DNA from 3 places in the Kitasatospora sp. NPDC093550 genome. Region 1 is predicted to be linked to each of the others. Evidence: riboswitches for the same ligand, from Rfam matches in the RefSeq annotation. Region 1 holds a riboswitch; each other region holds the start of a gene.
The links. Region 1 has a riboswitch for cyclic di-AMP ahead of ACIRD3_RS29320 (transglycosylase family protein). Riboswitches for the same ligand answer to the same signal wherever they lie in the genome.
Positions count from the first base shown of each region.

Region 2: another riboswitch for cyclic di-AMP. It lies ahead of ACIRD3_RS02235 (hypothetical protein); the one in region 1 lies ahead of ACIRD3_RS29320 (transglycosylase family protein).
Region 3: another riboswitch for cyclic di-AMP. It lies ahead of ACIRD3_RS32925 (M23 family metallopeptidase); the one in region 1 lies ahead of ACIRD3_RS29320 (transglycosylase family protein).

Region 1 is NZ_JBIWJF010000022.1:28,078-38,397, forward strand. It holds gene ACIRD3_RS29310 (septum formation initiator family protein) at 1-206, opposite strand, end outside; gene eno (phosphopyruvate hydratase) at 376-1,662, opposite strand; gene ACIRD3_RS29320 (transglycosylase family protein) at 1,913-2,704, opposite strand; cyclic di-AMP (ydaO/yuaA leader) riboswitch at 2,710-2,876, opposite strand; gene ACIRD3_RS29325 (cytochrome P450) at 3,128-4,477, opposite strand; gene ACIRD3_RS29330 (SDR family NAD(P)-dependent oxidoreductase) at 4,755-5,180, shown strand; gene ACIRD3_RS29335 (MazG family protein) at 5,268-6,314, opposite strand; gene mfd (transcription-repair coupling factor) at 6,581-10,210, opposite strand.
Region 2 is NZ_JBIWJF010000001.1:521,140-531,459, forward strand. It holds gene ACIRD3_RS02195 (phosphotriesterase) at 1-270, shown strand, start outside; gene ACIRD3_RS02200 (Pr6Pr family membrane protein) at 425-1,099, shown strand; gene ACIRD3_RS02205 (GNAT family N-acetyltransferase) at 1,133-1,630, shown strand; gene ACIRD3_RS02210 (SDR family NAD(P)-dependent oxidoreductase) at 1,746-2,510, opposite strand; gene ACIRD3_RS02215 (TetR family transcriptional regulator) at 2,649-3,269, shown strand; gene ACIRD3_RS02220 (alpha/beta hydrolase) at 3,539-4,681, shown strand; gene ACIRD3_RS02225 (phenolic acid decarboxylase) at 4,749-5,078, opposite strand; gene ACIRD3_RS02230 (hypothetical protein) at 5,132-5,368, opposite strand; cyclic di-AMP (ydaO/yuaA leader) riboswitch at 5,517-5,682, shown strand; gene ACIRD3_RS02235 (hypothetical protein) at 5,683-6,981, shown strand; gene ACIRD3_RS02240 (hypothetical protein) at 7,067-7,642, opposite strand; gene ACIRD3_RS02245 (IclR family transcriptional regulator) at 7,910-8,707, opposite strand; gene aceB (malate synthase A) at 8,908-10,320, shown strand, end outside.
Region 3 is NZ_JBIWJF010000029.1:24,186-34,505, reverse strand. It holds gene ACIRD3_RS32970 (cytochrome P450) at 1-63, opposite strand, end outside; gene ACIRD3_RS32965 (cytochrome P450) at 27-1,505, opposite strand; gene ACIRD3_RS32960 (GTP-binding protein) at 1,502-2,140, opposite strand; gene ACIRD3_RS32955 (DUF742 domain-containing protein) at 2,118-2,483, opposite strand; gene ACIRD3_RS32950 (roadblock/LC7 domain-containing protein) at 2,480-2,893, opposite strand; gene ACIRD3_RS32945 (sensor histidine kinase) at 2,944-4,158, opposite strand; gene ACIRD3_RS32940 (TetR/AcrR family transcriptional regulator) at 4,731-5,297, opposite strand; gene ACIRD3_RS32935 (alpha/beta fold hydrolase) at 5,338-6,165, opposite strand; gene ACIRD3_RS32930 (YiaA/YiaB family inner membrane protein) at 6,292-6,582, opposite strand; cyclic di-AMP (ydaO/yuaA leader) riboswitch at 6,780-6,938, shown strand; gene ACIRD3_RS32925 (M23 family metallopeptidase) at 6,951-7,799, shown strand; gene ACIRD3_RS32920 (hypothetical protein) at 7,911-8,786, opposite strand; gene ACIRD3_RS32915 (GNAT family N-acetyltransferase) at 8,829-9,404, shown strand; gene ACIRD3_RS32910 (sensor domain-containing protein) at 9,518-10,258, shown strand.

The DNA of each region.
Region 1 (10,320 bases):
ACGTACTCCGGGTCCTGCCAGCGGGCCTTCTCCCGGCGCAGCTGCTCGACCTGCTGGCGCGCGTGGTCGGCCTTCGCCCGCTGGGCGGAGATCTCGGCGCGCTGGGAGATGAACTGCCGCGTCGGGTAGGCGAGGATCGCCACCAGCGAGCAGAGCACCAGGACGAGGACGGTCGCCCGGCTCGTGAACCGAGGCCGGGCCGCCAAGCCCGGGATCCTCCAGCCTGCCATCTCCGGTATCCCCTCCTGGTCGCGACGGTGCCCCGCCGTCCACCCTACGGGGTGAACGGCGGGGCACCGGTCAGGCTTGCGCTACTCGCGGGTGCTCAGCCCTCGTGCTCGCCGCGCTTGCCGGTCCGCGGAGCGACCGTGCGCACTACTCCGCGGAGCGGAAGCGCGGGAAGGCGCCGCGGCCGGCGTACTCGGCGGCGTCGTCGAGGATCTCCTCGATGCGCAGCAGCTGGTTGTACTTGGCGACGCGCTCGGAGCGGGCCGGGGCACCGGTCTTGATCTGGCCGCAGTTGGTGGCGACGGCCAGGTCGGCGATGGTGACGTCCTCGGTCTCGCCGGAGCGGTGCGACATCATGCAGCGGTAGCCGTTGCGCTGGGCCAGCTCGACGGCGTCCAGGGTCTCGGTCAGCGAGCCGATCTGGTTCACCTTCACCAGCAGCGCGTTGGCGGTGCCGGTCTCGATGCCCTTGGCCAGGCGGGCCGGGTTGGTGACGAACAGGTCGTCGCCGACCAGCTGGACCTTGTCGCCCAGCTTGTCGGTCATGGCCTTCCAGCCGTCCCAGTCCGACTCGTCCAGCGGGTCCTCGATGGAGACCAGCGGGTAGGCGGCGACCAGCCCGGCGTAGTACTCGATGAGCTCGGCGGAGGAGAGCGCCTTGCCCTCGAACTGGTAGGCACCGTCCTTGTAGAACTCGGAGGCGGCGACGTCCAGGGCCAGCGCGATGTCCCGGCCGGGCACATAGCCGGCCTTCTGGATGGCCTCGGTGATCAGGTCCAGGGCCTCGCGGTTGCTGTCCAGGTTCGGCGCGAAGCCGCCCTCGTCGCCGAGGCCGGTGGACAGGCCGCGCTCCTTCAGCACGCCCTTGAGGGTGTGGTAGACCTCGACGCCCCAACGGACGGCCTCGGAGAAGGACTCCGCGCCGATCGGGGCGATCATGAACTCCTGGATGTCGACGTTGGAATCCGCGTGCGAGCCGCCGTTGAGGATGTTCATCATCGGGACCGGCAGGAGGTGCGCGTTCGGGCCGCCCAGGTAGCGGAACAGCGGCAGGTCGCTGGCCTCGGAGGCGGCGTGCGCGACGGCCAGCGAGACGCCCAGGATGGCGTTGGCGCCGAGCGAGGACTTGTCCGGGGTGGCGTCCAGGTCGAGCATGGCCTGGTCGATCAGGCGCTGCTCGGTGGCGTCGTAGCCGACCAGCTCCGGGCCGATCTGCTCGATGACGGCCAGGACGGCCTTTTCCACGCCCTTGCCGAAGTAGCGGTTCTTGTCGCCGTCGCGCAGCTCCAGCGCCTCGAAGGCGCCGGTGGAGGCACCCGACGGGACAGCGGCACGACCCGTGCTGCCGTCGTCGAGGCCGACCTCGACCTCGACCGTGGGGTTGCCGCGGGAGTCGAGGATCTCACGGGCTACGACGACATCGATGGACGGCACGAGGCATCTCCTTGCGGAAGCAGGGTCCGGCTGACGGTGGTGCTGTCGGCAGGACGATTGCGGAGTCGTTACGGACCAGAGCCTAACCGCCCGGGCTCCCGGGGCCACCTCCGCCTCGGTCCCGTCTCAGCGTGTGGCCCCGCTACCCACCGGTAGTTCACCTGCTTGTCCCACCTTGTCCCACCGGGGCGGGCGAATGCGGACGAAGGGGACCGGTACGACCGGCCCCCACCGCGCCGGGTGTGGCGGCTCAGCCGAGGTGCAGCACCTGGCCGGGCAGGATCAGGTCCGGGTCGCCGCCGACGGTGGAGCGGTTCTGCTCGTACAGCGCGTGCCAGCCGCCGGACACGCCCTGGGCGGCGGCGATGGTCGACAGCGTGTCACCGGCGCGGACGGTGTAGTCGTGGCCGCTCTGCGCGGACGGGGCCGGCTGCGCGGGGCGCGGGGCCGCGTGCTTGGGGACGTACTGCTGCGCCGACTGCTCGACGGGCTTCTCGGCCCGCTGGGGCGCGGCGTGCTTCGGGCCCTGCTTCTGGGCGGGCTTGGCCTCGGGCTTCTGGGCCGGCTTCTCCACCGGCTTCTGGGCCTGCCGCTTGGGCGTCTGCTGCTGCGGGGCGGACTGCGGCTTGGCGTCCGAGGAGGTGTCGACCGACGCCGGGGCGCCGCCCTTGGTCAGACCGGCCTTCTTGGAGCAGACCGGCCAGGCGCCGGGGCCCTGCGAGGCGAGCACCTTCTCGGCGATCGCGATCTGCTGGCCCTTGCTGGCCTGGTGGGCCTGCGGCGCGTAGGCGGTGCCGCCGTACGCCTTCCAGGTGCTGGAGGTGAACTGCAGGCCTCCGTAGAAGCCGTTGCCGGTGTTGATGCTCCAGTTGCCGCCGCTCTCGCACTGGGCGACGGAGTCCCAGGTGGAGGCCGGGGCGGCGGAGGCGCCGGTGGCGGTGAGGAGCGGCAGCGCGAGTCCGACGCCGGCCACCCCGGCGACGGCGATGGCCTTCTCGGCCTGGGTGCGACGACGATGACGGCCAGTTCCAACGAACAGCATGAAGAGGTCCCTCTCCGCACGCCTGCGAGGTGAGCTGTCGGGTTCGGACCGGGAGGTGGCCCGGCCGCCGTACGCGGAATCGATTCCGCCCGGGCGGCTTCACCCCAAGCCGTGGGGACGGCAACAAACCTGGGTCCCCCGCCCCTGCCCAGGGTTCTGGTCGGTTTCCCGTGACGCGGCGGGCAGGATTCGGCGTTCCGCGCACGAGGTCCGCAGCTGCGAACTCCAGGGAGAGTAGACAGATCCTCAGACCAATCACAAGCTCATATCACCGATATCACACAGAAATTACGGCGCGTGTCCGATCGCCTACCAACGGCGTCGCTATGTCCGGATTGATGGGTGTTCACACCCCCGCCGAGGGCCGCCCGGCGACGTTCCGTCAGCGCGTCGCCCGGCGCCGCGCCCGTTACCGCCGATGCGTCAAGGGCGCGGAACGGCGCGCGGAGGCGTGTGTGGGGAGCGGCTCTCCGGACTGAATTCCACCGGGAGTTCCCGCAGGCCACGCATGATCAGGCCACCCCGCCAGCGCAGATTCTCGGGGCTTTCCGCGAGCCGCAGATCGGGCAGCCGGGAAAGCAGTGTGGCCAGCGCGGCCTGCCCCTCCAAGCGGGCCAGCGGGGCGCCGATGCAGTAGTGGATGCCGTGCCCGAAACCCAGGTGGGGATTGTCCGTTCGGGCCAGGTCCAGGGTGTTCTCGTCGGCGAACCGGGCCGGGTCACGGTCGGCGGCCGCCAGCACCACCAGCACCGGATCGCCGACCGGGATGTCCACCCCGCCGATCGACAGCGGCTGCGTCGCGAACCGCCAGGTCGCCAGTTCCACCGGACCGTCGTAGCGCAGGAGTTCCTCGATCCCCGTCTCCAGCAGCGCACTCTCCCCGCGCGCCACCGACTCCTGCAGCAGCCGGCGCTGCTCCGGGTTACGCAGCAGCGCGTACGTCCCGTTGCCGATGAGGTTCACGGTCGTCTCGAAACCGGCGAACAGGAGGATGAAGGCCATCGCGGCGGCCTCGTTCTCGGTCAGGTGCTCGCCGTGGTCGCTCGCCCGGATCAGGCCCGAGATCAGGTCGTCCCCGAGGTCGGCACGCTTGCGGTGGATCAGCTCCAGCAGGTACGCCCGCATCCGCTTCACCGCCCGCCCCACGCCGCCGCGTTGGCCGCCGCCATGTCGGATCATCATCCCGGCCCAGTCGCGGAAGTCGTCCTGGTCCTCGGTGGGCACGCCCAGCATGTCGCAGATCGCGTAGATGGGGAGCGGGAAGGCGAACTCGTGGATCAGGTCCGCCGAGCCGCGCTGCGCGAAGCCGTCGATCAGCCGGTCGGTGAGCTGCTGCACCCGCGGCTCGAACTCCGCCACCCGGCGCGGGGTGAACGCCTTCGACACCAGTCGGCGCAGCCGGGTGTGGTCCGGCGGGTCGATGTTCAGCAGGTGGGTCATCAGGTCCGCCTGCCGCTCCCCCGGGATGCCCACCCGGCCGGTGCGGTGCGCCTGCTCGCTGTGGTGCGCCGGGTTCTTCGACAGCCGGCTGTCCGCGAGCGCCTGCCGGGCGTCCGCGTACCTGGTCACCAGCCACGCCTCGACGCCGCTCGGCAGCGTGGTGCGGTGCACCGGGGCGTGCTCCCGCAGCCACGCGTAGGCGGGGTACGGATCGGCGGCGAACTCCCAGGTGAACAGCTCCGGGGCGGGGGCGTCGGGCTGCGCGGCGGAGGGTCGGGCGGAGGCGTCGGACGGGGCGGCGGCGGGCCGGGCGGGGTCGGGCTGAGCTGGCATGGGACGACCGTATCCGGTGGGTGCGCGACCCCCGTCCGTCGGCGGCCGCGACCCCCGTGTCAACGGCGTGCGACCGGCGCGCCAACGCTCCGTGGACGACCCGTGGCCGGTTCGTGGACGGCCCGTGGCCGGGTCTTGGACAGCTCTTGGCCGGACACCGGGCGTGAGCCTGGTCACCTGAGGGGTAATCCCTGTTGCGGAGGGTCAGGACGTGCCTACGATCCTCCGCAGTACGCGTGGGCGCCGGTGCGGTGTCGCCCACAGGGAGGAGCAGACCATGCGGGTCAGCGGGTCAGTCGTCGTCATCGCGGTACTCGACGGCGGGTCGGGCGCCGACCTCGCCCGCCGGTTCGCCGCGGCCGGCACCGCCGGAATGCTGATCGCCGACCAGCACGTCGGGGTCGCCGAGGACCTCGCCGCCGAACTCGACCGGCCCGGCTGCCCCGTCGTCGGCGTCTCCGGCGACATCCGCCGCCCCAGCGACGTCGCCGCCCTCGTCGACACCGCGGAGAAGCACCTCGGACCGATCGACCTGTTCGCCGTCGCCGGCCCGACCGGCGAGCGGATCATCTCCCTCGCCGACCTGCCCGACCACCTCGACCTGGAGCGCCTCGCCGAACTCGTCGTCCTGGTCGGCGAGGCGATCGCGGAGGTCGTCCCGCCGCAGCGGCGCCCGGTCGAGCACACCGCCACGGCGGCCTGAGGGCCCGCCGCCCGCCTGTCGGTCGGTCGGTCTGTCTGTCTGCCTGCCTGTTGTCTGCCTGTCCGCCGGCTGCGGTCCGCTGCCCGGTTAGGCCTCGTCCGGCCTGAGGCGCTCGGCCGGCTTGAGGCCCTCGGCCGCGCGCACCGAATCCCGGTAGCCGCGCGCGGCCGAGCGCAGCGCCGCGTCCACGTCCACCCCGGCGTCGTGCGCCCGCTGCGCCACCGCGAGCAGCAGCCGGCCCGCCGACTGCGCGGTCAGCTCGGCCGGCAGCTCGTACGGCTCGTCCGGCACTCCCGTGAAGCCGGCGCGGCGCACCCGCGACACCAGCTTCGCCGCGTACGCCAACGAGGGCAGCCCGGCCGGCACGCCGTCCAGCACCGACTCGCGGTCCGCCTTCTCCGCGGCCTTCAGCTGCTCCCAGTTCGCCTCCACCTCGGCGGCGCCCCCGGCCTCGACGTCCCCGAACACGTGCGGGTGCCGGTACACCAGCTTCTCGACGATGTCGCCGGCCACGTCGTCGACCGTGAACGGCTCGGTCGGGTGCTCCTCGGCGATCCGGGCGTGGAAGAACACCTGGAGCAGCACGTCGCCCAACTCCTCGCGCAGCGTCTCCCGGTCCCCCTCCTCGATCGCCTCGACCAGCTCGTACGCCTCCTCGACCAGGTACTTCACCAGGCTCTCGTGCGTCTGCTCGGCGTCCCACGGGCAGCCGCCCGGCGAGCGGAGCCGGTCCATCACCGTCACCAGGTCCAGCAGCCGCGACCCCGGCAGGTCGTACGAGCCCGGCAGCACCTCGATCTCCGGCACCTCGCCGGCCCGCTCCACCGCGAGCCGCGCCAGCGCGTCGGTCAGCCCCGGGTCCCCGTCCGGGCTGCCCAGCCACACCGTCGGGCCGGCCCCGGCCGGCTGCTCGGTCAGCAGCCGCGCCAGCGCGGGCGCCGACCCGGCGTCCACGGCCTCGACCCCCACCCCGGCCTGCCGCACCGCCGCCACCTGCGGATGCCCCTCGTCCCCCACCAGCACCCGCCCCGCCGACCGCAACGCCTCCCACGCCGGCCAGGCCAGCAACCCGGGGGCCACCCGGTGGGTGGTGGTCAGCAGGATCAACTTCGCGCCGGGAACATTCGTCGTCACACCCCCGAACCTACCCGCCCGCCCCCGGCACCGGAGGTCGAGGCCCGGACGGAAGCCCGCCGCGCGGAGGGCCGAACCCGCCGTCTTCCTGCTCCCCGGGGGCCGGGGGGCCAGCAGGAGGCCCGGCGAGCCACCCGACGGGGCCGGGACGGGTGGGGCTGCGACGGGCTCACCGGCCGACGGGCCCTGCCCGGAACGCGGCAACGGCGGCCCCGGGCCGGAGCCCGGGACCGCCGTGGACCGCCGTGGACCGCCCGGGGACGGTGCTACTTCTTCGCCCCCGCCAGGTCGTCGAACATGGCCGACAGGAACTCCCGGCACCAGCCCAGCAGTTCCCGGCCGACCAGCGGCTTGCCGCCGATCCGCCCGGTGCTCGGCCGTGGCACCAGCAGCTGCTGGGCCGCCGCCTTGACCTGGCTGCGCGGGTAGAGCCGGTTCAGCCGCAGCTGCTGGGACTCCCGCAGCTCCACCGGCCCGAAGCGGACGTTGGAGCCCTGCAGGGTGATGTCCGAGATGCCGCACCGCCGGGCGTACAGCCGCAGCGCGGCGACCAGCAGCAGGTTCTCCACCGGCTCGGGCAACTTGCCGTAGCGGTCCACGAGTTCGTCGCGGACCTGCTTGATGTCGTCCTCCGAGTTGACCGCCGCGATCGAGCGGTACGCCTGCAGTCGCAGCCGCTCGCCGGGCGCGTAGTCGTGCGGCACGTGCGCGTCGACCGGCAGCTCGATCTTCACCTCCAGCGGCTCCTCCTCCGGCTCCCCGCCGCTCGCCAGGGACTCGCGGAACTCGGCCACCGCCTCGCCGACCATCCGCATGTAGAGGTCGAAGCCGACGCCCGCGATGTGCCCGGACTGCTCGCCGCCGAGCAGGTTGCCGGCGCCGCGGATCTCCAGGTCCTTCATCGCGACGTACATGCCGGCGCCCATCTCGGTGTGCTGGGCGATGGTGGCCAGGCGCTCGTGCGCGGTCTCGGTGAGCGGCTTCTCCGGCGGGTACAGCATGTACGCGTATCCGCGCTCGCGGCCGCGCCCGACCCGGCCGCGCAGCTGGTGCAGCTGGGAGAGGCCGAAGGTGTCACCGCGCTCGACGATCAGGGTGTTGGCGTTGGAGATGTCGATGCCGGACTCCACGATCGTGGTCGACACCAGGACGTCGAACTCCTTCTCCCAGAAGTCGACGACGACCTTCTCCAGCTGGGTCTCCCCCATCTGCCCGTGCGCGGTGGCGATCCGCGCCTCGGGCACCAGGTCCTTCAGCCTTGCGGCCGCCTTGTCGATCGACTCCACCCGGTTGTGGATGTAGAACACCTGGCCCTCGCGCAGGAGTTCACGCCGGATCGCGGCCGAGATCTGCTTCTCGTCGTACGGTCCGACGAAGGTCAGCACCGGGTGCCGCTCCTCCGGCGGGGTGGTGATGGTGGACATCTCCCGGATGCCGGTGACCGCCATCTCCAGGGTGCGCGGGATCGGGGTCGCGGACATGGTGAGCACGTCCACGTTGGCGCGCAGCTTCTTCAGCTGCTCCTTGTGCTCGACGCCGAACCGCTGCTCCTCGTCCACGATGACCAGGCCGAGGTCCTTGAACCTGGTCTCCGAGGAGAACAGCCGGTGGGTGCCGATGACGACGTCCACCGAGCCCTCGAACAGCCCCTCCAGGACGGCCTTGGCCTCGCTGTCGGTCTGGAAGCGGGACAGCGCCTTCACCGTCACCGGGAAGTTGGCGTACCGCTCGGCGAAGGTCGAGAAGTGCTGCTGCACCAGCAGCGTGGTCGGCACCAGCACCGCCACCTGCTTGCCGTCCTGGACGGCCTTGAAGGCGGCCCGTACGGCGATCTCGGTCTTGCCGTAGCCGACGTCGCCGCAGATCAGCCGGTCCATCGGGACGGACTTCTCCATGTCGGACTTGACCTCGGCGATGGTGGTCAGCTGGTCCGGGGTCTCCGCGTACGGGAAGGCGTCCTCCAGCTCGCGCTGCCACGGGGTGTCCGGGCCGAAGGTGTGGCCGGGGGCGGCCATCCGCGCCGAGTACAGCTTGATCAGGTCGGCGGCGATCTCCTTGACCGCCTTCTTGGCCCGCTGCTTGGTCTTCGCCCAGTCCGCGCCGCCGAGCCGGTGCAGCGTCGGGGCCTCGCCGCCGACGTACTTGGTGACCTGGTCGAGCTGGTCGGTCGGCACGAACAGCCGGTCGCCGGGGTGGCCGCGCTTGGCCGGGGCGTACTCCAGCACCAGGTACTCACGGGTGGCGCCCTGGACCGTGCGCTGCACCATCTCCACGTACTTGCCGACGCCGTGCGCCTCGTGGACGACGTAGTCGCCGGCGACGAGCGCCAGCGGGTCGATGGCGTTGCGGCGGCGCGAGGGCATCCGGCGCATGTCCTTGGTGGAGGACTTCTGGCCGGACAGGTCGGTCTCGGTGATGACGGTGAGCTTCAGCGCCTCGTCCACGAAGCCGTGCTCGATCGAGCCGCAGGAGACGTAGACGACGTCCCGGGTGGGCGCCTCGGCGAGGTCGGCGACCAGGCGGGCCGGGATGCCCTCGTTGCCCAGCACCTCGGCGAGCCGTGAGGCCGGCCCGTGGCCCTCGGTCACCATGACCACCCGCCAGTCGGCGGCCAGCCGCTCCTTGGCGTCGGCGATCGCCCGGGCGGTGTCGCCCCGGTAGGCCTCGACGGCGTGCATGCCGAGGGTCAGCGTGTTGGCGTCGAACTCCAGGATGCCGTCCACCGTCGACTCGCTGGTCGCGAACGGGCTGACGGACCACCAGGGCAGTCCGATCTCGTCGGCGTGCTCGCGCACCTCGGCGAGCGAGCGCAGCGAGGCGGCGGAGACGTCGATCGCCTCCAGGTCGATCGGCCGGTCCCCGCCGGCCGCGGCCGCGACCCAGGAGGCGTGCAGGAACTCCTGGCTGGTCGCCACCAGGTCGGCGGCCCGGGTCCGGACCCGCTCCGGGTCGCAGACCACCGTGACGGAGCCGAGCGGCAGCACGTCGAGCAGCAGCTCCATGTCGTCCACCAGCACCGGTGCCAGCGACTCCATGCCCTCGACCGCGATGCCCTCGGCGATCTTGTCCAGGATCTCGGCCAGCCCCGGGTGCTCGGCGGCCAGCTCGGCGGCCCGCGCCCGCACCTCGTCGGTGAGCAGCAGTTCGCGACAGGGCGGCGCCCACAGGCCGTGCTCGGCGATCTCCAGCGAGCGCTGGTCGGCGACCTTGAAGTACCGGATCTCCTCGACCTCGTCGCCCCAGAACTCCACCCGCAGCGGGTGCTCCTCGGTCGGTGGGAAGACGTCCAGGATGCCGCCGCGGACGGCGAACTCGCCGCGCTTCTCGACCAGTTCGACCCGGGCGTAGGCGGCTGCGGCGAGCCGGCGGGCCACCTCCTCCAGGTCGTGGGACTCCCCGCGCCGCACCGCCACCGGCTCCAGCTCGGCCAGCCCCTTGACCTGCGGCTGCAGCACCGAGCGGACCGGGGCGACGACCACCTGGACCGGCCCGGCCGCCGGGTCGTCCGCCCGCGGGTGCACGATCCGGCGCAGTACGGCCAGCCGGCGGCCGACGGTGTCCGAGCGGGGCGACAGCCGCTCGTGCGGCAGGGTCTCCCAGGCCGGGTACTCGGCGACGGCGTCGGGGGGCAGCAGCGAGCGCAGCGAGGCGGCCAGGTCCTCGGCCTCCCGGCCGGTCGCGGTGACGGCGAGCACCGGGCGGCCCCGGTCCCCGGCGGCCTGCCCGGCGAGCGCCCGGGCCAGCGCGGCGATGGCGAAGGGCCTGGCGGCGGGCGGTCCGACCAGGTCCAGGTGGCGGCGTCCGCCGGCCGCGGCTCCGGTGGCGGTGGCCGCCTCGATCGCCTCGGCGAGCGCCGCGTCCCGCGCGACGACATCGAGCAGTCCGGTCAGGCTCATCTGGGGTCTCTTCTTCGTCCCGTGGCTGGAGCTGCCCCCGGGCGGCGAGGGCCGCCAGGGCAACGCGAACGGCCCGGCACGCCGAGCGGCCGGGGGTCTCCAGCCTACGC
Region 2 (10,320 bases), on a different contig from region 1:
CTCGCACTGGACAGCCCCTCCCGGGCCGGGCACCCGGCCGACCTCCAGGCCTTCGACGTCATCGCCGACCTGGTCGAGGCGGGCCACGCCGGTCGGCTGCTGCTGGGCGCCGACACCACCACCCGAACCGCCCGGCAGGCCGGCGGCCCGACCCGGCTGCTCACCGACCTCGCCCCGCGACTCGCCCGCACCTTCGGTCCCGAGCTGCCCGAGCTGCTCCTCACCGCCAACCCGGCCGCCGCCTTCGCCGCCGACTGGCGCACGCCGTGACCCGGTGACGCGCGGCCCGGTGGCGCGCGGCCCGGTGACGCGCAGCCCGGTGACGCGCAGCCCCCGCTCCTGTGGCCGACTCCGCCCGCCCGGGTTTGAATCCGAATAGCCCTCCCGCCGGATGAGGGGCGCCCCCAGAGAGGCGGACCCGACGATGCCCGCACCAGCGACGTACTCGTGGCTCGCACCCGCCCGGCTGGCCGTCGCGGCCTTCGTCGCCGTCGCCCTCGGCTTCTCCGGTTACCGGGCGGCGACCGACGCCACCGGGGTGCTGAACTTCTTCAGCTACTTCACCAACCTCAGCAACCTCGCCGGCATCGCCGTCCTGGGCTACGGCGGCTGGGCGGGCCTCACCGGCCGCCGCCCGGTGCCGGACGAGCTGCGCGGAGCGGTCGTGCTCTACCTGGCGATCACCGGGCTGTTCTACGGCACGCTGCTGGCGACGTACCCGGAACAGCTGGTGATCCCGTGGGTGAGCGACGTGGCGCACCGGGTGATGCCCCTGCTCGCGTTCGCCGACTGGCTGATCGACCCGCCGGTCCGGCGGATCCGTCCGGTCGTGGTGCTCGGCTGGACGGCGTTCCCGCTGCTGTACCTGACGTACGCGCTGCTGCGCGGCCACGCCGTCGACTGGTACCCGTACGTCTTCCTCGACCCGAGCAGGCACGGCGGCTACCGCCGGGTGGCCGGGGCCTGCTTCCTGATGACGGCGGCCTTCCTCCTGGTCGGCGCCGCGGTCGCCGCGCTGGGCAACGCTGCCGCGGCCCACCGCGACGCCCGTGACGGCACCGTCCCGAGGGGTCGTCACGCCCGCGCCGGAACGGGCTGACGGGCACCGCCCGCGCGCTCTACGGTGATCGGCATGGTGACCCTCCGGACCCTCACGACCGCCGACTGGCCGCTCTGGCGGGACCTCCGCCTCGCCGCCCTCACCGACGCGCCGCACGCCTTCAGGTACGGCCTCGCGGAGTGGCACGACGGCGGCGAGCAGCGCTGGCACGCCCGCCTCCACCTCCCGGGCGCCCACCACGTCGCCGCGTTCCTGGCCGAGGAGCCCGTCGGCCTCGTCGGGGGCCTGCGCGGATCCCCGGACGGCGTACGGGAGCTGCGCTCGCTGTGGGTCGCCCCGCAGGCGCGCGGCCGGGGCGTCGCGGACCTCCTGATCGAGGAGGTGGAGCGGTGGGCCCGCAGCACCGGCGGCACCGCCCTCCACCTCGCCGTCCTCCCCGCCAACGCTCCCGCCCTCGCCCTGTACCGCCGCCACGGGTTCACCCCGGTCACGCCCGTCACGCCCGCCGCCTCCGTGGAGCCCGCTGCCGGGGCCGCCGAGGAGGTCCTGCTGTCCAAGCCGCTCCACTGAGCGCCGGGCCGCCTGGAACGGAAGCCCGGGTACCGGAAAGCCCGAGCGGGGCCCGTGCCGCTCGGGGGCGGAGGCGGCACGGGCCTTGCCGTCGGGGCCGGGGAGCGGGCGGGGGTCACATGTGGGTGCCGCCGTCGATGCGGATCTCGGTGCCGGTGACGAAGGCGCCGTCCTCGGAGGCGAGCATTGCGATCACGCCGGCCACCGTCTCGGGGCCCGCGAAGCCCTGGCCGAGGGCGGGGGAGAGCTTGGCGAGCAGGCTGAAGTCGGCGTCGGCGGGCAGGCCGGGGTTGTTGGTCATGCCGCTGTCGATGCTGCCGGGTGCGACGCAGACCGCGCGCAGGCCCTGCTTCGCGTACTCCGAGGCGATGGCGTGGGTGAAGGACTGGATGCCGCCTTTGGTCGCGGCGTACGCGGCCATGTAGGGGTGGGCGAAACCCGCGGAGGTGGAGCTGAAGTTGACCACCACGCCCCGGCCGGTGGCGAGCAGGGCGGGGAGCGCCTCGCGGGTCATCAGGAAGGTGCCGGTGAGGTTCACCGCGAGGAGCTTGTTCCAGAACTCCAGGGTGGTCTCGTGGGTGTGCGAGGAGCGGAGGATGCCGGCCGCGTTGACCAGGACGTCCAGGCCGCCCAGGGCGGCCACCGCTTCGGCGACGCCCGCGACGACGGCGGTCTCGTCGGAGATGTCGAGGACCCGGATGGTCAGCCGTTCCGCGGTGCCGTCCGTGGCCGCGCGGTCCAGGGTCTTCTTCAGGCCGTCCTCGTCGACGTCGACGGCGACGACCTTTCCGCCCTCGGCGAGGATCCGGTGCACGGTCGCCCGGCCGATGCCCGAGCCGCCGCCGGTGACGAGGACGTTCCGTCCGCTGAAGCGCTCCATGGTGGTACTCCGTTCGTTCGTGGTCTCTCGACCTCAAGAGACACGGTACGCCTATGTGGCACATCGTGCCAATAAGGCTGGACGTGCCATGTCGGCGCTTCGCGCCACAGTGGCACCTGCCCGCGTAGGCTGACCCCTGTGACCGGACGCCCGACCCTGAACCAGCGCCGCCGTGACGCCACCCGGCTGGAGATCGCCCGCACCGCCGCCGCGCTCTTCGCCGAGCAGGGGGCGGAGGCCACCACCGCCGAGGAGATCGCCCTCGCCGCGGGCATCTCGCTGCGCACCTTCTACCGGTACTTCTCCGTCAAGGAGGACGCCGTCGCGCCGCTGCTCGCGGCGGGCGGGCGGCAGTGGGTCGACCGGCTCGCCGACAGCCCGGCCGACCTGCCGCTGCGCGAGGCGCTGGAACGGGCGGCGGTCGCGTCGCTGACGCCGGGCGACGAAGCGGGCGCCGAGATGATGCGGTGGACCCGCAGCCTGCTGCGCGACCCGCGACTGGAGGGCACCTGGCAGCGCGTCCACGCCGACTCGGAGGAGCGGCTGCGCGTCGTCCTCGCCGAACGCTGCCCGCAGGGCGTCGACCCGCTGGAGATCCGGCTGGCCGCCGCCTCCGCGACCGCGGCGATCCGGGTGGCCCTGGAGCAGTGGGCCGCCTCCGATGCCGCCGCCACCGGCCCCGGCTCCCCGCAGGACCTCGGCGCGCGCTGCGTGCGCGAGCTCACGGCGGGACTGCGGCTCTGGGAGCAGGTGTCCTGAGCGCCCGGGGGGCAGCGTCGGGGGCCTGGGGGCCACCTCCCGTGTCGCGGATGACGGCTGACAACGTTCAGATGACAGATTTCAGATGACAGATTTCGAAATCTGTCATCTGAAATCTGTCAGCCGTCCCGCGAGCTCCCAGGCGCCCGTCAGCCTTCTCCCAGGCGGCGCTAGGGTTGATCCTCGTGCCCCGGCGGGGAACCGGGGTGACCTCCTCGGATGTCCCCAGCGGAGGGGACCGGAGTTCGAGGCGTGGGAGCAAGTAGGACATGGGTCTGACGAGCCACAAGGTGCTGGCGCTGACCGTATTGATCGCCGTCGTGGTGATGGGGGGAACGGTCTGGCTCTGGCCAAGGCTGGCCAGGAAGACCTGGCAGGCGGTGCTCGGCCGGATCGGCGCCCTGCTCGCCACCCAGCTCACGGTCCTCGCGGCGCTCGGCCTGGTGGCGAACAACTACTTCGCCTTCTACAGCAGTTGGGACGACCTGCTGGGTACCGGTGACACCGGCCCGGTGGTGATCCACAACAAGGCGGACGCCTCCGGGCGCCTGCTGGTGGAGACCGTCGGCCACGCAGCGGTCAAGGGCGGCGGCGCGATGGGCCGTGAGCCCAGCCAGTCCGGCGAGATCCGCAAGGTCCGGATCGACGGTGCGGTCAGCCGCCTGTCGACCGAGGGCTACGTCTACCTGCCCCCGCAGTACTTCCAGCCGGAGTACGCGCGGAAGCAGTTCCCGGCCGTGATCGTCAGCACCGGGTTCCCGGGTATCGCCGAGAACCTGATCACCCGGTTCAACTACCCGGGCGCGGCGCTCAAGCTGCTGCAGGAGGGCCGGATGCAGCCGACCGTCATGGTGCTGATGCGCCCGTCGCCCGCGCTGCCGCAGGACACCGAGTGCGAGGACATCCCGAACGGTCCGCAGTCCGACACGTACTTCACCAAGGACGTGCCCTCGGCGATCCAGGCCAGCTTCCGGGTCTCGTCCGACCCGCAGGCCTGGGCGTTCATGGGCAACTCCACCGGCGGCTACTGCGCGCTCAAGCTGGCCATGCGCCACCCCGACGTCTTCCCGACCGCCGTCGCCCTGTCCGCCTACTACGACGCCGCCGACGACCCGACCACCGGTGACCTGTTCGGCGGCAGCAAGCAGCGCCGCGACGAGGCCAACCTGATGTGGCGGCTGAAGAACCTGCCGGCGCCCAAGGTGTCCGTGCTGCTGGCCGGCACCAAGAAGGGCGACGGCGACTACCGCCGGGAGACCGAGGCCTTCGTGGACGCCGCGCAGAGCCCGATGAAGGTCTCGTACAGCATGCTGGAGAACGGCGGCCACAATTTCGAGACCTGGAGCGCGCTGCTGCCCTCCTCGCTGGAGTGGCTGTCCCAGCACCTCAAGGTGCCCGACCAGACCGTCTGACGGACGGGCGCGCCAGACGACCGAACCCCCGGGGCCGCGGGCCCCGGGGGTTCGGTCGTCACCTGGCTCAGGCCACCCGCTCCAGCGTCCCTGTGTGCAGCTGACCGACCCGGCCGCCCTCGCCCTCGAAGGTCCAGAAGGCCCGGATCGTGAGCTTGTTGAGGTCCATCACATGGCTGACGGTGATCCCGCTCTGCTCCGTCCAGCTGATGAAGTAGATCTCCGGCGCGACCTCGGCGACGTGCAGCCGCACGTCCTCCCACTGGCCCGCGGACTCGCCGAGGCCCTCCCAGCGCAACCGCGTGCCGTCGGCCGAGTAGGTGTTGCGGAAGGCCGCGCCGTTGTCGGCCCGGAAGACGTAGGTGCGGCCGGCGAAGGCGGGCAGGGGCGCGGTCATGGTGGGGCGGCTCCTCGTTTCGGGATCGGTGCTCTTGTGCACTGCGGAAGATGTCAGGCCTCAAATTTATCCGACCGGGCGCACCCGGTCCGGATCTTTGCCGCAGGACGGATCACCGCGCCGCCGGGCACGATGCCCGGCTGTTCGCCCGGCTCCACGCCCGGCTGTTCGCCCGGCTCCACGCCCGGCTGTTCGCCCGGCTCCACGCCCGGCTCCACGCCCGGCTCCACGCCCAGCACCGCATGTCGCGTCACGCCGGCCGTGCCCGGAGTGATCAACTCAGCCGCCACGCAGCGTCGTTGATCGACACCGCTGTGAGCTGCGCGACAACCACCCCGGAGGAGTTGTCCGTTCACGCACGGCCTGCCTAGCCTGCAACGGCGTCCGCCTCTCGCGGACCCCGCCGCCGGGACGCCTAGTCCCGTCCACCCGCCGGCGGGTCACCGAGCACCACAGCGGACGGGAGCGGGGGAACCAAGGTCGGCGCCCGACCCGTGCGCACGCGCGCGCGGGCCGAGGCTAGGGGTGAAGCCGCTCCACAGGCGGCCGGGCAACTGCAGCCCGAACCCGACAGCTAACCTCGCAGGCGTCGCAGAGGTGACCCATGCCCCAGCCTGCCGCTGCCCGGCGCCGCGCGCCGCGCCACGCCCGCCCCACCCACCGCGGCCGCAACGCCGCCTTCGCCGCCACCGGGGCGCTCGCCATCAGCGGCGCCGGACTGCTCGGACTGCCGTCCGTCACCGGTGCCCAGGCCGCCACCGCGCCGACCGTCACCCAGGACCGCCTCGCCCCGGCCACCATGGTCGCGGGGAAGGCCACCACCGCCTCGCTCGCCCTGCACTCCTCGGCCTGCTTCACCGCGAAGACCGTGGGCGTGGGCGTGCGCGACGCGCGCGGCACCAACCTGGACTTCCCCGGCAACGCCTCCAACGTGCAGATCTGCCCGAGCGGGGTCAACTTCACCAGCGCCGCGCGCACCCTGCCCGCCGGCACCTACACCCAGTTCGGCTTCTGGCAGGACCTCGGCGGCGCCTGGCACAACCTGCCCTCGCAGCAGCTGGTGGTCTCGTCCACCGCCACCCCCGCGCCCACCCCGACCCCCGCGCCGACCTCCACCCCCACCCCGACCTCCACCCCCACCCCGACCTCCACCCCCACCGCGAGCCCGAGCGCCACGGCGAGCCCGAGCGCCACGCCGGCGCCGTCCTCCCCGGTCGCCGGTAAGTCGCTGACCTGGTCCGACGAGTTCAACGGCGCGATCTCCTGGGGCCAGCGCTGGGTCGGCGACAAGAGCACCGCGTACAAGTACGGGAACCACAACCCGGACGACAACAAGCTCGACTGGCTGAACAAGAACAACGTCAGCGTCGCGGGCGGGGTCGCCACCTTCACCGCCACGTCCGGCGGACCGGCCCTGGAGAACGGCAAGCAGTCCTGGAACACCGGCTTCCTGACCACCGAGGGCTCCAGCGAGGGCTTCCAGGTCAAGACCGGCGACTACGCCGAGACCCGGGTCAAGCTGCCCGCCGGCACCGGTGCCTGGCCGGCTCTGTGGACCTGGAAGAACGGCAACGGGGAGATCGACTCCTTCGAGTACCACCCCGACAACCCGAACCTGCTGGAGCTGACCAACCACGTCAACCCCGGCAACCCGAAGTACTACACCGACGCGAGCGCCATCGCGAAGGACCAGTGGGTGACCATCGGCACCTACTACGGCGCGACCTCGGTGGACTGGTACGTCAACGGCGTCAAGGTCTTCTCGGACGGCAAGGGCGTGGGCGCCAACTGGTCGGCGTACCTGATCCTCAACCTCTCGGTGTGCGCGGGCCAGTACCACCCGGCGCCGCAGGGGACCGCCCCGATCACCATGGCGGCCGACTACGTCCGCGTCTACCGGTGACGGGTAGCCCGTAGGACCGTCCCACCGGTCGCCGGAAGCCGGCAGCCGCTCACCGGCGGCCGGTGACCGGTGGGACGGACGTGGTTCAGGAATCCTGGACCGGCTCGACCACTTTGAGGTCGAACGGCGCGCGGTCGTTGTCCGCGTTCCGGTCGTCCGCGCTGCGCACCGCCACCCAGCCCTGGTACGTCCCCGGCGCCAGGTCGGAGCTCACGTCGACCGGGACGAGGGCGGTCGCGCTGCGCCCGCTCCGCAGCCCGGCCCCGAAGACGCAGCGCACCCGGTGGCCGTTCTGGAACACCTCGCAGTCCTTGGGGAAGTACGGGCCGTGCGGCGTCACGCCCTCCGGCAGGGTGACCACGACCGTGAACGGGGAGGCGGTGGTGTCCGGGCCGAGGTTGTCGACGAAGGCGTGGATGGTCGTGGTGCCGCCGGGCGGTGCCGGGTCCGGATCGAGCTGGACCACCTCCAGGTCGGAGTCGGACGGCTTGGCCGCGAGGGCCGGCAGGGTGGACGCCTCGGGCGCACCCGGCGCACCCGGCGCACCCGGCGCACCCGGCGCCACGACGTCCACCGCCGGACGGGGCTCCGGCCGGCGCAGCGCCCAGGACGGGCCGGTGGCGAGCATCGCCACCGCGCAGCCCGCCGTCACGGCCGCCACCAGCCCGGCCCCGCCGAATCCCCTGGTCCTCGCGCGACCCGGTCCCTGCGCGCCACCCCGTACATCCCGGTGTCTCATCCCGGTCACCCTGCTCTCGTGCTCCCGGCGGCCCGCGCCGTCGCGCGCCGCGTCCGCACCAAGATGACCGAGGCGTCGCCGTGACCGGGGAGTAACCGAGTCGCGCCGCCCGCCGTCCGCCCGAACGGAGGACGGCCGGTCTCCCGCCCGTCCGCAGGCAGGTTGACGTGGCATCGGCTCACGGGCGGGTCAGGGCGCGAGGACCTGCCCCAGTCGCGCGGCGATCTGGTGCATCACGGGGACGAGCGAGGCGGCCCCGGCCTGCTCCTCCAGCGCCCGGATGCGGGCCTCCGGTCCGGAGACCGAGAGCGCGGTGGGCGTCGGCGCGCCCGGGACGGCGAGCGCGATGCAGCGGACGCCGATCTCCTGCTCCTGGTCGTCGACCACGTAGCCGCGCTCGCGCGCCTCGGCGAGCTGGTGCATCAGCTCCTGCGGATCGGTGACGGTGTACTCGGTGTGCGCGGGCAGCGGGTTGGGGCCGAGGACGGCGCGCGCCTCCTCCTCGGGGAGCTGGGCGAGCAGGGCCTTGCCGACGCCGGTGCAGTGCGGCTGCACCCGCCGTCCGACCTCGGTGAACATCCGCATCGAGCGCCGGGACTGCACCTGCCCGACGTAGACCACCTCGCCGCCCTCCAGGACGGCCAGGTTGGCGGTCTCGCCGGTGGCCTCCATGAGTTCGGCCAGGTAGGGGCGGGCCCAGCTGCCGAGCAGGCGGCCGGCGGTCTCGCCGAGGCGGATCAGCCGGGGGCCGAGGGTGTAGCGGCGCGCGGTGTCCTGGCGGACATAGCCCTGTTGGACGAGGGTACGAACCAGGCGGTGGATGGTCGGCATCGGGAGGCCGGAACTGGTGGAGAGCTCGCTGAGCGTGGCCACGCCGCCGGAGTCGGCCAGCGCCTCCAGGAGCTGGAAGGCGCGTTCGACGGACTGCACGCCGCCGCTCGCGCGGTCGGGGCCTGTCGTCGATGCTGTGTCGGGGGTCGCAACCACCGGCGTTCCCTTCGCTGTCGGGGAGGAGTAGAGTCCCGGCGACCTCTTCAACAAACCGTTGAAATTCTGTATCGCGGAAACTAGTCTCCACCTTACAGAATCGAACCCGCCGACAGGCGGGTAACGATCGAGGAAGTTCCCGAGGGGGTTCCCACCGGAGCCCCCTTCGCCAGGCTCAACCGCTTAGGAGTGTCCTGCTCATGGCTGCAGATCAAGGACCTGTCGGCGCCTCCCCCGCCGCTCCGGTCGTCACTGTCGCCGGTCCTCGCGTCCACCGGGCGGAGGAGGTGCTCACTCCGGAGGCGGTCGCCTTCGTCGTCGGCCTCCACCGCGCCTTCGAGGGCCGCCGGCAGGAACTCCTGGCCAGGCGGAGGACCCGCCGCGCCGAGATCGCGGCGGCCGGCACGCTGGACTTCCTCCCGGAGACCGCCGACGTCCGGGCCGGCGACTGGAAGGTCGCCGAGGCGCCCCGCGCCCTCCAGGACCGCCGGGTCGAGATCACCGGCCCGACCGACCGCAAGATGGTCATCAACGCCCTCAACTCCGGGGCCAAGGTCTGGCTCGCCGACTTCGAGGACGCCACCTCCCCGACCTGGGAGAACGTGGTCAGCGGCCAGGTCAACCTGATCGACGCCTTCGAGGGCCGGATCGACTTCACCACCCCGGCCGGCAAGGCGTACACCCTCAAGCCCGCCGCCGAACTCGCCACCGTCGTGGTCCGCCCGCGCGGCTGGCACCTGGACGAGAACCACCTGCTGGTCGACGGCACCCCGGTGGCCGGTGCGTTCCTCGACTTCGGCCTGTACTTCTTCCACAACGCCGCCCGGCTGCTCGCCAAGGGTGCCGAGGACCCCAACTCCGGGCCGTACTTCTACCTCCCGAAGACCGAGAGCCACCTGGAAGCCCGGCTCTGGAACGACGTGTTCACCCACGCCCAGGCGGCGCTCGGCATCCCGCACGGCACCATCCGCGCCACCGTCCTGATCGAGACCATCACCGCCGCCTTCGAGATGGACGAGATCCTCTACGAGCTGCGCGAGCACGCGGCCGGCCTCAACGCCGGGCGCTGGGACTACCTGTTCTCCATCGTCAAGAACTTCCGGGACGCCGGCGAGCACTACATCCTGCCGGACCGCAACAGCGTCACCATGGCCTCGCCCTTCATGGCCGCCTACACCCGCCTGCTGGTGCAGACCTGCCACAAGCGCGGCGCCCACGCGATCGGCGGCATGGCCGCGTTCATCCCCAGCCGCAAGGACCCCGAGGTCAACGCGGCCGCCCTGGAGAAGGTGAAGGCCGACAAGGACCGCGAGGCCGGCAACGGCTTCGACGGCTCCTGGGTCGCCCACCCGGACCTGGTGCCGGTCGCCCGGGCCTCCTTCGACGCGGTGCTCGGCGAGCGGCCCCACCAGAAGGACAACCCCGGCCCGTCCGAGCCGGTCACCGCCGCCCAGCTGCTCGACATCGCCGGCGCGGGCGGCACCTGCACCCGCGCGGGGCTGCACAACGCCGTCCAGGTCGGCATCCGCTACATCGAGGCGTGGCTGCGCGGGCTGGGCGCGGTCGGCATCTTCAACATGATGGAGGACGCCGCCACCGCCGAGATCTCCCGC
Region 3 (10,320 bases), on a different contig from region 1:
CAGCGCCTGGAGGGCGTCGTGGTGGGTTATCGCCCAGACCACCACCCCGCCAGGGAGCTCCACCAGGACCGCGGGGCCGTCCGCTCGGAGTCGGGCGTTCTCGGCGTGCTGGTCGGCTCCGAAGGGGTCGAGTCTGACGGGTTCGGGGCGGGCTCCTGCGGAGCCGTCGGCGGTGTCCATGCGGGCCTCTCGGGGGCTGGCGGGCGGGGCGGGGTGAAGGCGCTGTACAGCACCGGCAGGGCGGTCAGGGCCCGCGACCAGGGGGACGGGCGCCAGGCCAGGTCGCCCGCCGGTACGGCGAGTTGGAGGTCCGGCAGCCGGTGCAGCAGGGTCTCGACGGCGGTCTCGACGATGATCCGGGCCGGGTGCTGGGCCGGACAGACGTGCCGGCCCGCGCCCCAGGCGAGGTGCGCCCGGTTGCCGCCGAGGGAGCCCTGCGCGGCGGCGGAGACGCCCTGGGCGGCCGGGTCGGCGTTGGCCGCGGCCAGGCCGAGCACCAGCATGTCGCCGGCGCTGATGTACTGGCCGCCGAGCACGGTGTCGCCGGTGGCCCAGCGGCCGGGGAAGTTCTGCGTCGGCGGGTCGCGCCAGAGCACCTCCTCCAGCGCGTCCGGGACGGTGAGCCGGCCGCCGGTCAGGGTCGCCCGGAAACGCCGGTCGGTGAGCAGCAGCCGCAGGGTGTTGCCGGTCCAGTTGATCGAGGTCTCGTTGCCCGCGACCATCAGCACCACCAGGTGGTGCACCGCCTCCTCGTCGGTCAGCCCGGCCGGGTGGGCGAGCAGCCAGGAGGTGAGGTCGGCGCTGGGCGCGGTCCGGCGGCGCCGGACCAGGTCGACCAGGATCGCCTGGAACTCGGCGCCGGCCCGCTGGGACTCCGCGCTGCTGTCCACGAAGTGGCTGATCAGCTCGACCAGTCGGGGCCCGGCCTCGGAGGGCAGGCCGATCAGCTGGGTGAAGACCAGCAGCGGCAGCCGCCGCGCGTACTGGGCGATCAGGTCGGCGGTGCCGTCCGGCCCCCAGCTGTCGATCAGGCCGTTGGCGGCGGCCTCGGTGGTCTCCCGCAGCTGGTGGTGGTCGATCTGGGCGAGGGTGTCCGAGACGGCCGAGCGCAGCCGCTGGTGCTCGGCGCCGTCCAGGTTGAGCAGCGTCGGGCGCCAGGACGTCATCGTCAGCAGCCGGGAGTTCGCGGGCAGCCGGCCCTCGGCGGGCACCCGCCAGCGGCGCGAGTCCTTGGAGAACAGCGCCTCGTTGCGGGTGAGTTCGAGCAGTTCGGCGTAGCCGAGCACGAGCCAGGCCTCGACCCCGGGCTCCAGCTCGATCGGCGCGACCGGGCCGTAGTGCGCGCGCAGCCGCGCGTACAGGCCGTGCGGGTCCTCGGCGACGCCCGGCCCGTACAGCGGGGTGAGCGGCACGCCGACGGGCAGGCCGGCGGGCCCGGCCGCCCCGCCGTGCGCGACCGGGCAGCCGGGGGCGCCGGGGTGGGCGCCGGGTTCGGAGGCGCTCATCCCTGCAGCTCCAGGATCGAGCTGCGGTGCAGGTGGTCGACGAAGTCGATCAGCAGGTCGTACGACTGCCGCCGGTCGCGCGCGTCGCAGAACAGGATCGGCACCTCCGGCAGCAGGTCCAGCGCCGAGCGCAGCTCCTCCTCCGGGTAACTCGGCGTGTCCGGGAAGGTGTTGACCGCCACCGCGAACGGGATGCGCTGCTCCTCCAGCCGACCGAGGACGTCGAAGCTCTCGTCCGGGCGGCGCAGGTCGACCATGGCGATGGCACCGAGCGCGCCGCGCGACAGGTCGTCCCACAGCGGCCAGAACCGCTGCTGCCCGGGCGTGCCGAACAGGTACAGCGCGAGCCGCGGGTTGAGCGTGATCCGGCCGAAGTCCAGCGCGACCGTGGTGGTCGTCTTGCCACCGCGCCCGGTGAGGTCGTCGACGCCGCTGCTGGCGGCGGTCATGGTCTCCTCGGTGCGCAGCGGGGTGATCTCGCTCAGCGAGCCGACCAGGGTGGTCTTGCCGACCCCGAACGGCCCGGTGACCAGGATCTTGACCGCGCCCTGCACCGAGGACGGCAGGTACTGCGGCCCGCCCGGGGCGGCCCCGGCGGCCTCGGCGGCGGCTTCAGCGGAGTTGGCGGAGGCCAACGAGCACCTCTTCCAGGAGGGTTGTGGGCAGGCGTTCGGCCTGCGGGACGGGTGGGAGCACCTGCACGGCGCCGAGGTCCCACAGGTCCCCGACCAGCACCTTGACGACGCCGAGCGGCAGCCCCAGGTGGGCCGCCACCTCGGCGATGGACAGCAGGCTGTGGCAGAGCCCGAGGATGCGCCGGTGCTCCCGGTTCAGCAGGGCGTGCTCGGGCAGTTCCGGGGGTTCGGGCAGTTCCGATCGTCCGGGTAAGGCGCTGACCAGGCTCTCCACGGCCAGCTCCGCCCGAGTGGGGCGGCTGCGCCCGCCGGTGATGACGTACGGCCGGACCGGGCCGCTCACCGGTGGCCCCCCGCCGCGTGGTCGACGCGCGGCGGGCTGGTGAGGTGGGTGCCGATCCGCTCGACCAGGACCTGCATCTGGTACGCGACCAGGCCGGCGTCCACCGCCTCGGTGGTCACCACGGCCAGGTGCGCCCCGGCCCCGGCGGCGACGATGAAGAGGTAGCCGCCGCCGTACTCGATGATGATCTGACGGGTGGCGCTGCCCGGCCCGCCGAAGCCCGTCGCGACGCCGCGGGCCAGCGACTGCAGGCCGGAGCAGGCGGCGGCGAGGCGCTCGGCGTCGTCGCGCGCGATGCCCGCGCTGCGGCCGATCTCCAGGCCGTCGTTGGAGACGACGACGGCGTGCTGGACCTGGGGGACGGCGATGATGTCGGCGAGCAGCCAACCGAGATCGGGGGTGGTGGTCATGGGAGTCTCCGGAGCGCTGGGGAAGTCGGGGGAAGCAGAGCGGGAAACGGTCAGGGGGAGCCGGGCGGGGACTGGCCCCGGGCCCGGGCGGCCGATCGGCCGCTGGCGGTCCCGGCCTGGAACATCGCCATGAACGCCTGCGCGTCCCGGGCCGAGCGGTACGGCGGGTCGGCGGGCGGCGGGGGAGCGGCGTGCTGGGCCGGGCGTTCGGCGCGGTCGCGCCGGTGGCTCCGGCGGGGCAGCGGCGGCGGGGTGTCGCCGGTGCCGGGGGTCCGGCCGGGCGGTGGGGTCTCCACCAGGGGGTGACCGGCGGGAGAGGCCGGCCGGGGATCCGGGGTGAACGCGCGGTCGTCCGGCCCGAGACCGGGGACGGTGGGCGGCAGCGGCTCGGTGAGCAGCGCGTTCGGCAGCAGCACGACCACCCGCACCCCGCCGTACGGCGAGGGCGCGGAGCTGAGGGTCACCCGGAAGCCGTACTGCTCGGCGAGCCGGCCGACCGCGGCCAGGCCCAACTGCGGTACCTCGCCGAGCCGGGAGACCTCCAGGGTGCTGCCCCCGGCGAGCGCGGCGGCGGCCTTGGCGACGGCCTGCTCGGGCATGCCGACGCCGCCGTCGTCGATCTCGATGACGGCGCCGTTGTGCACCGGCATGAGGGTGACGAACACCTGGGTGCTGGGCGGGGAGTAGCGGGTCGCGTTGTCCAGCAGCTCGGCGATCGCGTGGATCAGTGCCTCGGCCGCGGCGCCGACCACCGCGGTCTCGATCCGGGTGCGGACGACGACCCGCTGGAACGGCAGGATGCGCGACTGGGCGCCGCGCACGACGTCCTCCAGGGTGACCGGTTCCGGCCAGTGCCGTCCGGCCCGCGCGCCGCACAGCACGGCCAGGGTCTGGGCCAGCCGGGCCTGTTGGGCGGCCGCGTGGTCGGCCTTGAGCAGGCCCTCCAGCAGGGCCGGGTCGTCGTGGGTGCGTTCCATCTCGTCCAGCAGCGCCTGCTGGTCGTGGGCCATCACCAGGATCCGGCGGGCGACGCTGAGGAAGGCCCGCTGGGTGGAGGCGGTGAGCTCCTGCTCCTGCTGGACGGCGGCCAGTTCGGCTCCGCGGCGGGAGAGTTCGGTGCTGAGCTGCTCCTGCAGCCGGTCGAGTTCGCGCTGCAGCCGGGCGGAGCGGCGGCGGTGGGTGACGGACACGGCGTGGTAGCGCGCGGCGGCCACGAGGGCGAGGACGGCGAGTACGCCGGTTGCCGTTACGGACCACTGAGTCATCGTCACGCGGCGAATTCTAGGGTGATGATCCTACGAAGGTGTGAACGGATCTCGCCAAGTGACCGGATCTCGTCAATATCGAGTCAATCCGGCCTCAATCCGGCCTCGTTCGCCCCCGACCACCCCGCCTGGCGGTGCCTCGGAACGGTGTCACCGGGCCACCCGCGCCACGGCGAAGTCACGCCTGATGGCCGATTCGCGCTCCGGGATGTGTGGGGTGTGTGTGCAAGGTGTTGCGGAAGTTGTGACATCCGGTGCAGGAGCAGCAGGGGCACGCCGTCCGGCCGGGACCGCCGCTCGGTCACGTCCAGGGTGAGCGGACCGGCCGGGCGCTCCAGCGCGGGCGCCGGCCCGATCAGCCCCGGCCCGGTCTGCCGGGTCCACGGCTCCAGCCCGCCGAGCGTCCGCTGCACCGACTCGTCGTAGTCCCCCTCGCGGTCCTCGACCAGACCGCCGGCGTACACCGGCCGGGGCATCCAGCCGTCCCGGCGGCAGTGCGGCATGCCCGACTTCTGGTGCACGTCTCTCGGTCGGAGGCCCTGACGGGCGGCTTCTCGTGTGCGGGGGGCTCCTCAGGCCGGCCAGGTGCGGAGGCCGGTGGTGAGGGTGGTGATGAGGCGGTCCTGCGTGGTGGTGAGGTCTTCGGCGAGTTGGAAGGCGCCGGCGGTGGTGAGGGAGGCGAATCCGTGGGCGAGGGAGCGGACGGTGCGGGCGGCGTGGATCGCCTCGGAGCCGTCGAGGCCGTACTCCCGCAGGACGGCGACGATCACGCCGACGAGCCGGGCGGCGGCCCGGGCCAGGTCGTCGTCGAGTTGCGGGGCCTGGGGGAGGGCGTTGTAGCGGTGCGGGTGCTCGACGGCGTACGCGTGGTAGGCGCGCAGGACGGCGGCGACGGCGCCGTCCCCGCTGCGGCCGACGGCGGCGTCCGCGAGGCGGTCGGCCAGTTCCTCGGTGACCCGGACGGCGATCAGCCGCCGGAGTTCGGCGAGCCCGCCGCTGACGTGCTTGTACAGCGAGGGGGTGGCGACGCCGGCCCGGGCGGCGACGGCGGCCAGGGTGAGGGCTTCGGCGCCCTGGTCGTCGATGAGGGCGAGGGCGTGGTCGACGACCTGGTCGGGGGTCAGTCCTACGCGGGGCATGGTCGGGTCTCCGTACGGAAGCGGGGCGGGGGCCGGTGGCTCAGGCGAGTTCGGCGAGGAAGGGCAGCAGGGCGTCCGCGGTGGCCTGCGGGTTGTCGGCCATCGGGTAGTGCCCGGATCCCTCGATCATCGCCTTCCGCGCGCCCAGGGCCGCGACCTGCCGGTCGGCGAGGAGTTCCGGCTTCGGGAAGTCGGGGTCCTTGCTGCCCATGACCACGAGCGCGGGGCACCGCACCGCGGTGGTCCAGCCGGTCGGCGCCGAGTCGCCGGTGACGTACCCGCGGGTGGCGGTCTTCCGGCCGGGGGTGCGCAGGGCGGCGACCAGTCCGTTGACGTAGTCGTCGAAGTCGGCGGGCTTGGCGCCGGGGAAGGCCATCCGGCGCAGGTAGAAGCCCCAGAAGGCGGGCCAGTGGACCAGTGCCGCGCCCATCAGGCCGAGGACGCCGCGCATCAGGGTGCCGGGCTGCGGGTTCTCGACGAAGGCGTCGATCAGGACGATCCCGGCGATCCGCTCGGGCGCGTCCCCGGCGGCCTTGACCACGGTCGCGCCGGTGTACGAGTTGCCGGCGAGGACGGCGCGCCGGATGCCGAGGTGGTCGAGCAGGGCGAGGACGTCGCCGGCGATGGCGGCCGGGCCGTAGTCGTCCCAGGCGATGGAGGAGTCGCCGAAGCCGCGCAGGTCCATGGTGATGACGCGGTGGCCGGCGGCGACGAGCAGCGGGCGCAGGTGCCGGTACGCGGCGCGGCTGTCGAGCATTCCGGGGAGCAGGACGACGGGGGTGCCGTCGCCCTGGCGGGTGTCGTCGAAGGCGATCCGCCCGCCGGGGACGGTCAGGTACTGGGTCTCCGGGGTGATGGTGGCGTTCATGGTGGGCCTCCTCGGTCCGCTGCTGCGGTGCATCGGCGGTGCTGCCGATAGCCATAAAGCTAAGGCTAATAGCCTTAGCCGTCAAGCCCTCGACCGACCGAGGAGAGGGGGGAGGGGGTCCGGGTCTCAGACCCCCTCGACCTTGAACGGGTCGTGCTCGCTGAGCAGCTTCTCCAGCCGGGCCTGGTCCACCCGGCTGACGATCTCGGCGGACTCGTTCCGGTCCCGGATCACCTTCGCCAGGGTGAACGCGGAGGTGACGGTGTAGAGGAGCCCGATCCCCAGGAACGCCCGGGTCCAGCCGCCGACCGGCAGGTAGGCGATCCCGACGGCGAGGGCGATGCCCGACAGGGCGAAGGAGAGGACGGCCTGGACGTAGTACGCGGCCGTGGTGCGGTTCTTCATCGGTGCGCTCATGGCGTCAGGATGCGGCCGCCGGGTCGGGCCGCACATGAGTAGGAGTACTCAGATGGGGTGCTCGTATGAGGGGGTCGTTCGTTGACGTCCGATCACCTGCTCCCCAGCGGTCCCGGACGGATGGCTTGGAATCAGGGCGTCCTAGGATTAACGTCTGATAACGCAGCGCGGTCGTCAACGCCGTACCCAGACGGCACCGTGCGCCGTCGCCTAATCCCGCCGGCCGGCCTCCGGGCAGGTCAGGGAGCCGGGGAACCACGTTCCTTGGGGTGAATCGGCGGGGCTCCGGCCCGGCCGTAGGAGACCTTCCTGCTCCGAACCCGTCAGCTAACCCGGTAGGCGCGAAGGAAGGAAAGGAGCGCGCCTCCGTGGCGTCGACGCACACCCCGGCACACCCGGCCGGCCCCGCAGCCGGTACCCAGCTCCTCGACCACCCCGGTCCGGACGGGCCCGAGTCCCCCGGTCCCGAGTCCTTCGGTCCCGAGGCCGAGACCAACCGCCACCGGATGCCGCGTCAGACGCGCGGAGCCTCCCCGCTGCTCGGCGTCACCGCCGTCGCCGCCACCCTGGGTGCCACCGGCTTCGCCTCGGCCACCCCGGCCGCCGCCCCCGCCGTCGAGGCCCCGGACGAGAGCCCGGTCGCCCTCTCCGCCGACCCCGGCCTGGCGCTCGCCGCCCGCATCCAGCAGCAGGCCGACAGCCAGCGCACCGCCGCCGAGGAGACCGCCCGCGTGCAGGCCGCGCAGGAGGCCGAGGCCAAGGCCGCCGCCAAGGAGGCCGAGGCCAAGCGGGCCGCCGCGGAGGCCGAGGCCAAGCGCGCCGCCGCGCTCACCCTCCCGGTGAAGGACTACCGGCTCTCCGCGCACTACGGCCAGAGCGCCCGCTACTGGGCCAACCTGCACACCGGCCTGGACTTCGCCGCCGACACCGGCACCCCGGTCTACGCGCTCGGCCAGGGCACCATCACCTCGGCCGGGTGGTCCGGCTCGTACGGCTACCGGATCGTCGAGACCCTGCCCGACGGCACCGAGATCTGGTACTGCCACCTCTCCTCGATCATCAAGGGCTCCGGCGGGGTCACCGCCGGCCAGCAGATCGGCAAGGTCGGCGCGACCGGCAACGTCACCGGCCCGCACCTGCACCTGGAGGTCCGCCCGGGCGGCGGCGCCCCGGTCGACCCGGAGCCCTGGCTCCAGCAGCGCGGCCTCACCCCGTAACGACGCCCGAGAGCCCCGGCCGCCCGGAAGCCCCCGGCGCCCGAGGCCCCCGGACACCGAGAAGCCCCCGGCCGCACGCGACCGGGGGCTTCTCGCGCCGTCGCGCCGCTCTCACTCCTCCGCGGGCAGCTGCGCCAGGTACGCGTCGATCTCCTCCGGGCCCGGCTCCGGCGCCAGCTCCGGGAACTCCTCCAGCAGCAGCCGCGGCAGCCCCGGCACCGTCCACTCCCCGAACAGGTCGAGCGCCGCGCCGGCCGCCGCCTCCTCGAACTGCCCGAAGTCCCCGGCCAGTTCGTCCGGCATAGGCCGCCCGAGCGCGGTCAGCTCGGCCAGGTTCCGGTAGCTGCGCCGCATCAGCCCCTGCTCCAGCAACCGCCGGGCGCCGTCCGTGGCCATGCCGACCGACAGCACCCGGCCGGGCCCCCAGCCCTGCTCGTCCGGCTCGTCCAGCCAGCCGGCCGGTGCCAGCGCCTCGAACGCGGCGAGCCGCTCCTCCTCCGCGAGCCCGCCGAAGCCGACCAGCCAGTCCCGCACCGCCTCGCCGTCCGCGACGTCCACCCCGTGCGCGTGCAGCAGCAGTGCGTACAGCCGGGGCCAGGTCACCAGGTCGGCGCGGCGCAACAGCCCGGCCGCGACCTCGCCCTGCCACTCGGCCTCCGCGTGCAGCCGCTCCTGGCGCTTGGCGTTGAGCCGCCGGGCGGCCCGCTGGTGGTCGACCAGCAGCCGGACGGCGTCGCCGTACGCGAGCGGGTCCGCCTCGGGCGCGGGTTGGACGTACAGGTGGAGCCGCTCGTAGAGCAGGTGCTCCACCGCGTTGGAGGTCAGTTCGGGCCAGCCGTCGTGCATCCTGCCCTCGCCCAGCTCCAGCAGCGCCAGCACCGTGCGCAGCGGCTCCTCGGCCACCGGCGCGCGGCCCTGCTCGGCCGCCCAGGCGAGCAGGTCGGCGGCCCTGGTGCGCGGGGCGAGCCGCAGGTCATCGTCGTTCATAGTCCGAACGGTAGCCGTCGGGGGCGGGTAGGGTCGGCAGCCATGGTCCCCGTACGACTCACCGGCCCCCGCCTGGCCATCCGCGAGTACCACCACACCGATGGCGACGTGGACGCGCTGCACGCGCTGTTCGGCGACCCGGAGGTGACCCGTCACCTGCCCTTCGCACCGCACGACCGCGAGACCTGCGCCGACCAGATCGAGCTCTACCTGGAGGAGGCGATGGCCGAGGAACGGGACACCTACCGGCTCGCCGTCACCAGGCTCGCCGACGCGCCGGACCCACAGGACGCGACCCCGATCGGGCAGGCCTCGCTCACCCTCGACGGGCACCGCTCCGCCGACCTCGGCTGCGTCCTCGGCCGCGAGTCCTGGGGACGCGGCTACGCGGGCGAGATCACCGGCCTGCTCTGCGACTTCGCCTTCCGCACCCTGGAGCTGCCCCGGGTGGAGGCCAGGGTCGCGGTGGACAACACGGCCTCGGCCACGGTCCTCGCCGGCCTCGGGTTCCGGCTGGAGGGACGGGAGCCGCAGGACGGCTCCGAGGGCGGAGCCGGCTCCGCCGGGTACCGCTACGCGCTGCGCCTCGACCAGTGGCCGGGCCCGGCCGGGGGTTAACCCCACCCCCGATCCGCCAGGCCTCCGGATGCCCCCGCCACCCTCCCCACGAGCAGACTGGACGTCGTCGGGGAACACGAACGAGCGTCAGAACGAGGGGCCGGGGCCGGGACATGAGCAGCAGCCGAAGCACGCGGGACCACGAGTGGGACGTCCTGGGCGGTCACGGCGATGACCCGCACCCGGCCCGGGCCCACCGGACCGAGTACCCGCCGGCCTTCTGGCAGGCACCGTTCTCCGCGCACTACTACCGCGAGGTCGGCTACGCGCTCACCGCCCTGCCGGTGGCGATCGCCGGTTTCGCCGCCGCGATCACCCTGTTCTGCTTCGGCCTGGGCACCTTCCTCACCGCCCTCGGCCTGCCCGTGCTGGCCGGCCTGACCACGGTGAGCCGCGGCTTCGGCCGACTGGAGCGGGCCCGGGTGCGCGGCATGCTGGGGCTGGACGTCCCCGCCCCGAAGCCGGTGCGGCAGGTCCGCCCGGGCGGCTGGGGCGCGATCACCGCGCGGCTGGCGGACGGGGCGGGCTGGAAGGCCGCGCTGCACCAGGTGGTGATGTTCCCCTGGGCGATCTTCAGCTTCACCATGACGCTGGTGTTCCTGGTGCTCGGCTGGGTGATGGCGCTCTACCCGGTCTACCACTGGGTCTTCCCGGCCTACACCTCCTGGCGCGGCTACCGGGTGTTCGACTACACGGACAGCCACCACGTCCAGCACGTCTACTACATCGAGGGCACGTGGCAGATCGCGGCGTTCTCGGCGGCCGGGCTGCTGCTGGTGTTCCTCACGGCGCAGCTGGTCCGCGGCCTGACCAACGTCAACCGGGCCGCCGCCCAGGGCCTGCTCGGCCGCTGAGTCCGCAGGTACCGTCCCGGGCTCGCCCCGGCCCCTGCCCCAGCCACGCTCCGGCCCCGTTC